DNA from 2 places in the Deinococcus aerolatus genome. Region 1 is predicted to be linked to the other one. Evidence: riboswitches for the same ligand, from Rfam matches in the RefSeq annotation. Region 1 holds a riboswitch; the other holds the start of a gene.

What was found. Region 1 has a riboswitch for cyclic di-GMP ahead of IEY31_RS18125 (hypothetical protein). Riboswitches for the same ligand answer to the same signal wherever they lie in the genome.
Region 2: another riboswitch for cyclic di-GMP. It lies ahead of IEY31_RS18225 (hypothetical protein); the one in region 1 lies ahead of IEY31_RS18125 (hypothetical protein).

The regions. Positions count from the first base shown of each region.
Region 1 is NZ_BMOL01000041.1:1,350-6,729, reverse strand. Features, by position in the region: gene IEY31_RS18130 (hypothetical protein) at 223-702, opposite strand; gene IEY31_RS18125 (hypothetical protein) at 776-1,351, opposite strand; cyclic di-GMP riboswitch class II at 1,499-1,582, opposite strand; gene IEY31_RS18120 (hypothetical protein) at 1,680-2,459, opposite strand; gene IEY31_RS18115 (hypothetical protein) at 2,603-5,365, opposite strand.
Region 2 is NZ_BMOL01000044.1:8-5,052, reverse strand. Features, by position in the region: gene IEY31_RS18235 (EAL domain-containing protein) at 1-1,980, opposite strand, end outside; gene IEY31_RS18230 (S8 family peptidase) at 2,030-2,821, opposite strand; gene IEY31_RS18225 (hypothetical protein) at 3,132-3,680, opposite strand; cyclic di-GMP riboswitch class II at 3,752-3,836, opposite strand; gene IEY31_RS18220 (transposase) at 4,021-4,395, opposite strand; partial or broken gene IEY31_RS18215 (hypothetical protein) at 4,578-5,045, opposite strand, start outside.

The DNA of each region.
Region 1 (5,380 bases):
GGGTTCACTCCACGATAGCTGAGAGAAAAACGGTGATACAGCTTTTTGGGCAGGGTGGATGATGGTCACCTTTGAAACGGTGGCGGTAGGGTTTGACGTCGATCACGGACGGTCAGCGTAGCCCAGTCCAATGAAGGCAACACAACCGTCCCGCTGGCCCTCCCTGCGGATGCCACAGTGTCGGCAGTGAGCGGTCTGGGGTGAATCATGGAGTCCTGACGTTCAGTTGGTGGTGAGGGTCAGGGTCACCTGGGTGTTCAGGTCAGCGGTGACAGTGGGGCTAGCGCGCACGCCGATGCGATAGCGGGTGGCGTTTGTGGGCAGCAGTTGCAGGGTGCCGTCGTCGCGGTAGTAGACGTTGCTCGCAGAACCCGTCACACCGGTCACGTCCGCACCAAGCTTGACCCCGAAACTATGGTTGGTTCCACTGCCCACCACGGTCCAGAACAGGGTGTAATCGGGCTGACCGCCGGACAGAGAGAAGGACAGCGCGGCCGGGGCGGTGAGGTCGTGCGTCACCGAGATCAGGAACGTCGGGCCGTAGACATCTGCGCTGAGGCTGGTCTGCCCGAGCGGGTAGTCTGAGATGAAGGGGGACGGGCTGGGGGCGTCGGTCATGATCTGGACGCTTACTGTCTGCGCCCGCGCCGCAGAGGAGAGCAGACTCAGGCCCAGCAGGGTCATGAACGCACTGAGCTTCATGGGATCACCTTAGGTGAATACGAAGTCGGGAGAGGGCGCGAAGGCACCTTCTCCCGACTTCCCTGAGTTGGGGTTAGTTAACGGTGGCAGTGATGGTGACGGTGGCGCTCAAGGTGCTAGTAGTGGTGTTAGTGGACTTCGCACCAATCTTGAACATGGTGGCGTTGGTGAAATCGGCGTCAACTTTAGCGAAGGCTGATGTAGAGGCAGCGACTGCTGACGCATACGTTCCGGTAGAGCTGTTACCGTTGGCCGCAACCATGCCGCCGATTGCGCCCAACGACAGGTTGGTGCCAACGTTAATGTTGGCTGCACCTGCGGTGTAAGAGGTGTACTTGTACGCCAGGCTCCAGCCGTCCACTAGCGTGGACGACGCGATGCTCAGGCCCAGGTTGGTGGCGTTGTCATACGCGAATTTGATGGCGAATGCCTCGGTCGGGTACGTGTAGTCATCGCTGTTGGCCTGGCCGATCGTGTAGGTTGTTGTCATCTCCGTGTCTCCGTCGCTCATCACAAAGACGCTGACAGTAGGAGTAGGAGCGCTGGCACCGGCGGTGAAGGAGTCCGTCGGGGAGCTAGTGACGGCGAACGCGCTGGAGCTGAGGGCGAGGGCAACGATGGCGGTAACGAACTTCTTGCTGTGGGTCATGGTGGTTCTCCTGAGTGAACGGGGGGACCTCCGCATGGTGCGAGAAGTCCGCGCTTAGAGTTTTGCTGGACGATGCCCGTCCGCGCACAGAACTTGCTGATGGTGAGCCTCAGGCGGCTGTACATCTGCAAAGACTGCGGGAAAGAATCAAGGCCAGACCGGTCGCACCACTAGCTCCATTCGTTCCAGGTGCCCGAATACAGAACGAACTTCTTTGCCTTCCAACCCGCTGGGTGTTGCCCAATCGGTAAACAGAGCTTAGCGTAGCTATTCTTACGATTTAATCACTTTCAAAGCAATTGCTCATCTTTATATTGCACTGTTTGCGTCACGGCTTTGTGGCCGCCGGGACGGTCAGCGATCCCACCGCTTCACCGCGCTCGCCAGTGGCCGCTGTCGCCACTGCGAAAACCGCGTAGGTGCCCGCTGGCAGCGTGCTCGGCACGTCCAGCGCGAGGTCAATGGTCACGCCTGGCAGGATCACCATCGGCTTCGTGACCTCCACTGGCTTTCCACCGGGAACCTGGAACACGACCTTCAGGTCGTAGCGCTCGTAGGTGTTGCCGTCGTTGGCGACCGTCAGGTTCAGGGTGGGCTTGCCGGCCTTGTCCTTGCCGCTCACGAGGTTCTGAATGCTCAGCGCGTGCTTGCTGCGCCCGTCCACCGTCAGGGCGGTCACCATCGCGTAGCGTACCCGGATGCCCACGCTGTTCTTGGCCCCGCTGGCGGCTGCCGCCTCGGAGTCCACGCCGATGACCCCCCAGTACCCGCCGAGGGCTTCCGCGGGCACCTGCACCTTGAGCGGAACCACCACGCTGCTCTTGGCCGGAATCAGGTAATCGCGGTTCGGGAAGCTGGCGACCCGGAAGAGGCTCTGCGGCAGGCTGCGGGCCGGTACATGCGACAGCGATCCGTCGGGGCCCTGGATGTAGTCGTTGAAGAAGACGGTGGCCCTCACGGGCGCGTCGCCGGTGTTGGTGAGCAGGTAGTCCACGCTGCGGGCCTCACCCGGTTTGAGGTTCAGGTCACGAGGACCGCTGACGTTCAGGTCGGCGAGGGCATTGCTGGCGCAGGCCAACAGGGCAAGGGTGATCAGGTACTTGGTCATTGGGAACTCCTTGGCGGCATGGCCGCAGCAAGAGGGGAAGGAGAAAGTGCTACAGGTGTGTGGGTTGAGGGCGCGACGACAGGAGAGGTCGGGCGGCGGCCGCGCCGGGCCTGTCCCATCCGGCGTGGCTTCTGTGGCTCACATCACGGCGGGGTCACCACCAGCTGGAGGGTGCGGTGGGCCACACTGCCATCGGCGAAGTGCACCTCGACGGTCACGTTTTGCAGGCCGTCCACGGTGGCGGGCGTGGGCACGCCGACGGGCCACGGCGCGCTCTGATCCGAGGGGGCCGGGATGGTGGTCTGCACCCCCAGCACGCTGACCGTCACCTTGGTAATCTGTGCCGGCGAGGACACCTGCAAGCCTGCCGCGGTGCCCGCGGTCACCAGGGGCGACGTCCACGCCAGCCGCACTGGCGGCGTGACCTTGCTGGGATCCAGCACGACCCGTGGTGCGCCGGGCACCTGGAGCTGCACGGTCGCGCCGGCGCGCGTCAGGGTCACCGTCACCGGCGGGCGGTCCTCGACCGAGAGCTGATAGGTTCCCGCGGGCAGGGGCGGCAGTTCGAAGTGGCCGCCCGGCAGCTGCGCGCGGGTAAAGGTCTGCACCGGGCCGCTGACGGTCACAGTGACCTGGCGCTCGGGGCCGTCCGCGACGACCTCGCCGCTCTGCGGATCCACGTAGGTCACCTGCCCACGCAGCTGTCCTAGGGGCAGCACCGCCATGGTCTGATCCGCGCCCGGAGCCACGTCCATGCGCGCTATGGCGGCTGTCGTTCCATCCGGCAGGCTGCCCGCGTCGAGGCTCACTGGGCAGCTGCCCCGGAAGCCGCGCAGCGTCGCCATGCCCTGCGCGTCGGTCGTCGCGTCCTGGCCGCAGCCCTTCACCCGCGCGCCGGCCAGAGGAATGGCGCGGCCATCTTCCTGCAGGATCACGCGCACCGTGCGGCGGGTGGGATCGGGGCCGGCGAGCTGCTCGGCGAGCGCCTCGCCGGTGGGCACGAAGAGCTGGTACGAGAGCCCGGCCCTGACCCGGACGCTGCCGGGGCCGCTGAGAGGGGCACTGATACCGACCAGGCCATGCCAGCCGGAGTAGGTGTCGTAAGAGGCGGTCACGCCCGCGGTGGTCCTGGGTGCCGCGAGCACGCCCAGCACCACGAGGTTGGGCTCGACCTTCCACTGACCGCTGGGGAGCGTGCCGTGAAAGACCGCGGCGATCCCGAGATCGAGAGCGCCGGCGCTGGTGCCCGCGGCGCTCAGCTTCAGGTCGGCCGGCCCGCCTGGCGCGCTGACGGCCGCGGTGTAGTTGACGCCGCTCAGGCCCGCCGGGGTGAACTGCGCATTCGCGGCCGCCTCGAGCTGTGCGCTGCGGACGGTGGTCTTCATCTTGACGTCGGCCTGGGCACTCCTGAAGGCCCAGTGATCGAGGGTGACGCTGCCGCCGAGCTGCGAGCGGATGGCCCCCACGCTGAAGGTGCTGCGGGCGTCGAGCCACTGGCTGGCATCCGCGCCTGCCCGCATGGACAGCCGCAAGTGGTCGGTCTGGGCGCTGAGCGTCACGCTGTTCCAGGCGCTGTCCCGGACGTCCGCGCGGACACCGAAGCGGGTGGGCGTGCCGCCGAGCGTGACGTCACCCCTCGCCTCCCCCCATCCGTCGAGCCCTACCTCCCGCTGCTGAGCGCCCGCCCTGAGGCTGAGGTGCGGCGTCACGTATCCGGCCGTCACGCCCCAGCGGGTATCACGCTGGGGCGTGACCTGCACCGCGGCACTCACGTGTCCGGCGCTGCCCTCAACGGCCACGGCCGGGTCGTCGCCGTGCACGCTGACGCTCGCCCTGGCCTGCACTGTGGCCGCGCCGAACTGGCTGGACACACCCAGGCCGACCCGTGCCGCGGTCGTGCCGTTGTCCTGCGGGAGTGCAGCGGCCACCTGCACCCTGCGTATCGGGCCATAGGGGCCGAACTCCTGGCTGAGGTACAGGCCGGTGCCCACGCTGCCCGCGACGTTGGCCGTGGGCGCTCCGCCATAGTCCACTCGAGTATTGCGGTGGGCGATAGAGAGCGTCGGCTTGACTTCACTGCCTGTGCGCGCGATGGAGGCCCGCAGCGACGTGACCGGGCTGAGCAGCCCCTCGATGGACAGCACACCGGCATCGAGATGAGCCTGCCCGTCGCCGGCGCTCACCGTGGCTCCAGCGCGCACGGTCAGGCCAAAGCCCGCTCCGCGCGGTCTGGAACCGAGCAGCCGTACGTGCATCACGACGTCTTTCATACCGCCGCTCACCGTGAGCCTCACCTGTCGCTCGCTGTCCACGGAGGGAACCAGCAGCGTCAGGGTGGCCTCTCCGCCCGGTGGCACGCTGACCGGCAGGGCCTTGATGTCGGCGCCCTGGGCCGTCACACTCGCGAGCGCCGCGACGTTGCCGGTGTTCCGGATCACCAGCGGTACCTGCAGGGGTGCGCCCGGCAAGGTACGGAGTTCAGGGAGAGCGCGCGCTTCCAGTCGCGCAACGCGCGGCCAGGAGACCAGCACCTCGATGGTTGTCCCGGGCTGCCCGTCCACCTGAAAGATCAGGGTCAGGTCGCGCGCCACCGCGCCGCTGGGGCCCGCGACCGAGAGCGGAAGGATCGCCTCCCCACCCGCCGCGAGCGCCGACGGGTAGGTCACCCGCCAGCCTGGTGGGGTGCCCTCGCCGGTGGCGCCCTTCATGGCCCGCCAGCCGAGCAGCTTGAAGTGCAGCGCCTGACCGTCATAGGCCGGCCCCAGGGCCAGGACCGTGGTGACCTCACCGCTCGCCGGTAACGGCAGCTGGCGCATTAATGGGCTCCCCTGGGCGTGTACGGCCGTCCCGAACAGCAGAGCTGCCACTGCCAGGATAGGCGCAGCAGACGTCCCGAGGCGGAGCATGGCGGTAAGGAACAG
Region 2 (5,045 bases), on a different contig from region 1:
ACAAATCTCCAATGACAAACGAGAAGGCGTCACGCCAAATTCGGTTGTGGTTCTTCGGATGAGGTCAGGCAATTCCGGATCGACAAGTTGACGGGCCGACAGGTTGATGGCGGCGCCCAGCTGCGGCAACTGGGCCAGTGCAGCGCACACCGTCGTCAGTGTCCAGGCGTTCAACGGGAGGCTCAGGCCGCTGCGCTCGGCCAGTGGCATGAACTGATCAGGGGTGACATTTCCGTACGTTCTACTGCGCCAGCGCAGCAAGGCTTCCACGCTGTGCCAGCGGCCGCTGGGATCCTCAAGCGGCTGATACACCAGGTGAAATTCGCCCGCCGCAAGGGCGCCGTGCAGGGCGGATTCGAGGGTTGCTGGGGCCAGAGCGCCGCCGCTCGCACCAAACTCCAGTGTGCTGCCGCGCGCTTTTGCCCGGTACATGGCCTCATCGGCGTGCGTGAGCAAGGTGTCGAGATCTGAAGCGTCCTCGGGGTAGACGGCGAAGCCAAGACTGGGACGCATGTGAATTTCAATGCCATCCAGAAAGAATGGCTCGTCGAATGTTTCGGCAATCTGCCGGGCCAGAGGGACGACGTCCTGTCGACTGGCCTGCAACAGGAAGACAAATTCGTCCCCGCCCGTACGGGCCACCGTATCGTGTCCCCCCAGGGCGCGAGGTAACCGGGCAGCAACTTCTTGGAGCAGCAGGTCACCTGTATGGTGTCCGTAGGTATCGTTGACGGCCTTGAACTTGTTGAGATCCATCACACCCACGGCCACAGACGTACGGCGCGCGGCCGCCTCCCGCAAGGCGGTGCGCGCCCGTTCGGAGAGCAGCAGGCGGTTGGGCAGCCCCGTCAGCGCGTCGTACAACGCCAGACGTTCGAGTTCTTGCAGGCGGCTGGCCTGTTCGCGTTCAAGCTGCTCTTTGGCGGCGCGTTCAGCGGCGTAGCGGGCCTGCTCATGTTCCAGGCGCTGACGGTCACGCTCGAGTTCGCTTCTCGCCGCAAGCTCACGGGTCCGCTGCGCCGCTTCGGCGCGCAGCACCTCCGCTTCAGCCGTGTGGGCCCGGCGTAAGGTGGCCAGTGCCTGGACGAGTTCGCCGTCTTGCTCCTCCACCCGGGCCTGAAGCGCCAGGATGCGGGCCTGCTCCCGGACCCGGAGGCTGGCCCTGGCGTCAGGCAACGCCGCTTCTAATAGAAGGCGCGCTTCGTCCCCACGTTGCAAGTCCAGCAGAACCTCGCTGGCATCACAGCGCGCATCCAACACCAGATCAATATTCGCTTCCGGCATGGCCAGCGCCGCCTGGAAGTGAGTGAGTGCCAGGTTCAGCCTCCCCTGGTCACGCTGCACCAGGCCCAGACCATGCCAGGCGCTGGCTGTCAGTGCAGCGTGGTCGCCTGCCAGCGCCACGGCTCCATTCAGCAGGGCCAACGCCTCATCAAAATTCCCCTGACGCCGCAGAAAGTCGGCGTGATTGATCATGACTGTCGCCTCGCCTAACGGCTGATCCGCAAGTCGCGCGAAATCGAGGGCCCGCGTGTACTGCGTGTTGGCATCTCCGGGCAATTCAAGCGCATCGTAGGATTGAGCGAGATTGGCGGCCACCATGGCGGCGCGGGCTGGACCTGCCTGTGCCGCCACGTGGTCCGCACGCAACAGGTACTCAAGCGCCAGGTTAAAACTGCCCAGGTCAAGGTGGACTGCGCCGAGATTACACAGGACTGCGGCGCAGCCCCCCTGATCGCCCAGAACCTGACGAATGGAGAGGGCTTCTTCCAGATGGGTGAAGGCGCTCTGACTTTCCCCGCGGCTATGCTCAAGCCCCGCCAGGGCATTCAAAGCCTCAGCCAGCTCCGGAAAAGCACTCAGCGCGCGGGCCGCCGTCACGGCCTGCTCAAAGAGCAGCGTCGCGCGCGCATCGTCACTTCCTCGCAGCTCACGGGCCTGGCCGAGCAGAACGTCGAGATGATGTGCTGGATCGTTCACCCTGGGCTCCTTGCTCCACGTGGGAGACCCAGCGCGACAGACAAAGAAGTTACTGAAGCAACTGGGAGGCGTCCAGCATAGCCCCTGAGGTCAATCGGGCGGCCAGCACGGCAGGGTCCTTGCCTTCGGCCAGGGCCAGGGCAAGTGCGCCGGTGGCCAACGGCGCCGCGAACGAGGAGCCCGTCGCGCTGACCGTCTGGCCCTGAGGATAGGCGCTCTGAAGCGCCACTCCTGGGGCCAGCACTTCACCGCCACGCGTACTCCAGCTGGGAAAAGTTCCGTCGACATTGACGGCGCTGACGGAAACACCAAACTGTCCCAGAGGGTTTTTACCGTCCAGCGCATTGGCCGGCGCCTCGGGGTTGGCGCTGCCGTCATTGCCGCAGGCGGCCACCACCAGAACACCCCTGGAGACCGCAAATTGCAGCGCGGCGCGCACCCCCTTGTTGGACACCGAAGCAGCGATGCTCAGATGGATGATGTGTGCGCCCTGATTGACGGCAAAGCGAATGGCCTCGGCCACGCTGTCTGCGTCTCCAGAGCCATTAGGACTCAGCACCCGCAGGGGCAGAAGTTTGGCCTCAGGTGCCACCTGACGAAGAATGCCGGCCACCGCCGTTCCGTGCCCGTACGCGGCGTCGCCATCGGTGCCTTCTTCGGATGGATCGAGGTCTTTGTCCACGAAGTCGCGGCCCGGCAGCAGCGCACCTCTGAGCATCGGGTGGTCCAGATCGATTCCAGAGTCGATCACGGCCACCACCACGCCCCGGCCCATCCCAGGTGCCCTGGCTTGAGCCACATCAATCTTGACGGTGCGCAGCACCTCCGAATTGGCAGGCATAGGTTCAAAGACCCCTTCAGCCCACCACCTGGCTCCTTCAGCCCACCACCTGGCTCCTTCGGCCCACCATCTGGCTCCTTCAGCCCACCATCTGGCTCCTTCGGCCCACCACCTGGCACCACCTGGCTTGAAGCCAGCATGATCGACGAGCAAGGTGCGGTCAGTCGCTGTCTGACTCTGCAGGCCAGCAGCACTCAGCGTGCCGTGAGGACGTGAAATCGCCTGGGAGGGAGAGGGTGGGAGGGTGCCGCAGGCCCCCAGAATCAGGCAACCCAAAGTCAACAGTGCAAATCTGGAACGGTAGGCCATGTTAATCTGCCGCCTCTGCCAGGACGCTGGCCACGATAACTTGGTCAAGAAAACCGCGCACGGCGTTGGTCATGCTATGGACATCACTCACCGGCACCACACTTGTGCAGCATATTCCGCTGCGGTCCGCTGGCATGACCTGAATCCAGAGGCTGCCGACATCACGCCTCAGTCGGAAGGCAGCAGGATGGTCTTGCAGCGGCGTCCAGCCCAGTTGAAAATGAGGGCAGTGAACCAGCAGCTTTTCGAGCAACCATTGATCGAAGACGCTCAGGCGAACGTCACTTCCGACAGGCGAGACAAGTTGCGCCGTCCATTGACACAGCCGCGCATTGCGGTACTCCTGGTAAGCTTGCCCCATCAAACGGTGAACCTCAGTGACCAGATCGTGGACTGCACTGTCATCACACGAATTCTGGACCAGAAGTTGCGGGCCCTGAGCAGCGCAGCCTTCGAACGCAACGTCTGCGCTGGCCTGTCCACCTCCAACGCGGATCAACAAAGAGAGATCAAGGCCGAAATCTCTAATACCCCGAACGATAGAATTCACGGTGCCTCCCCGGCGTGTTATGAACGCCGCTGCCTGAATCAGGCGGGAATGTGACCGCGACAGGTCGCGGATTGACGGATAGCCGGTCGCACCATTGGCTCCACGCGTCCCAGGTGCCCGTATACAGGACCGCGCTTCACTGCCTCTATCAGACATGGTCCCAAGGAGCCGTGCTGATGTGGCCCACCCTATACATCGGCAGGACGCTTGACAAGCCACCCTCCCAGAAGATGAAGATTGAAGGAATAGTCGATCAGACAGGGGTTGTCAGAGTTAAACAGGATTTATTTAACATCCAGATAAATTTTGTCCTGAGAATCCTCAACACTGGGTCTCCCCCTCAGTACCCGACACTTTCCACAGCCGTCGTCTGGTCCGGCGTCCAGAATTGAATCAGGTGGAGCAGTTCGTCCATTGAGGTTCCGATCTGACGGGAAGACGCCCGAACGAGCGCCCGTAGACCTAGAGTCACGACACTCCAGGCCCGCCGTCCATGTTTTTTCAGCGCCGTGTCCTGGTCGATGCCGACCAGGACGCTCCAGACATACGCCAGGGTGAGCAAACAAAGCAGTCGCGTCACATGAGTGGGACGCGTCATATGGGTGTTTTCCAACCGGAAGCCCTTCGTTTTGAGCGCCCTGAACAGACATTCGATTCTCCAGCGCTTGCGGTATCCCTTCAGCATGCGACTGGCGGCGGTGGCGTTGCTCGCCACGATCAGGGGTATCCCCCTGATCTGTCCGGGTCAACACCACATTCATCGGGAGTCCATAGACCTCCACGCCCTCGAGGAGCATCGCCTGCTTTCCAGGTTGCAAGCCACCCAACCACTCGCCCGCTGGCAGGTCTTCGATGTGGGTATCGACGCGGAGACGGACGGTGATCGGTATCCCTCGCTCAGCCAAGCCCTGGATCCACGCCTGGCCGATGAATTCCCGGTCTGCATAAATCGTGGCAACGTCGCAGCAGTCCAGCAGCGTCAGCGCCTCGTCCATCACGGCCAGCCGGGTCCTCGTCCCGCTGCCCTCCGCTGTGCGGCAACAACTCGAACAGGAGTGGCACGGCCACACCTCGCCAGTTCACTGCCAGCACCAGCGCGTTGACATCGGTCTTCCCCAGTTTCCAGTTCGTGCGGTCAAGGGTGAAGTCCCGCCGTTTCCCATCGGGGAGCAACGCCAGAACCAGACGGGCAACATCCAGAGGACATAGCGGATGCTGGTGAAAGAATCGCTCAATCTGGCGAATGACGGAAGCCGTCTGAGCGTTGCCCGGGCAACGCTCGGCCAGTGATGCGTGGCGAACGTTTTTGGCCCCGATCAACGCCAGGACGAGCAGAGCGAGCAGTTCCACCTGATTTTTGCGGTA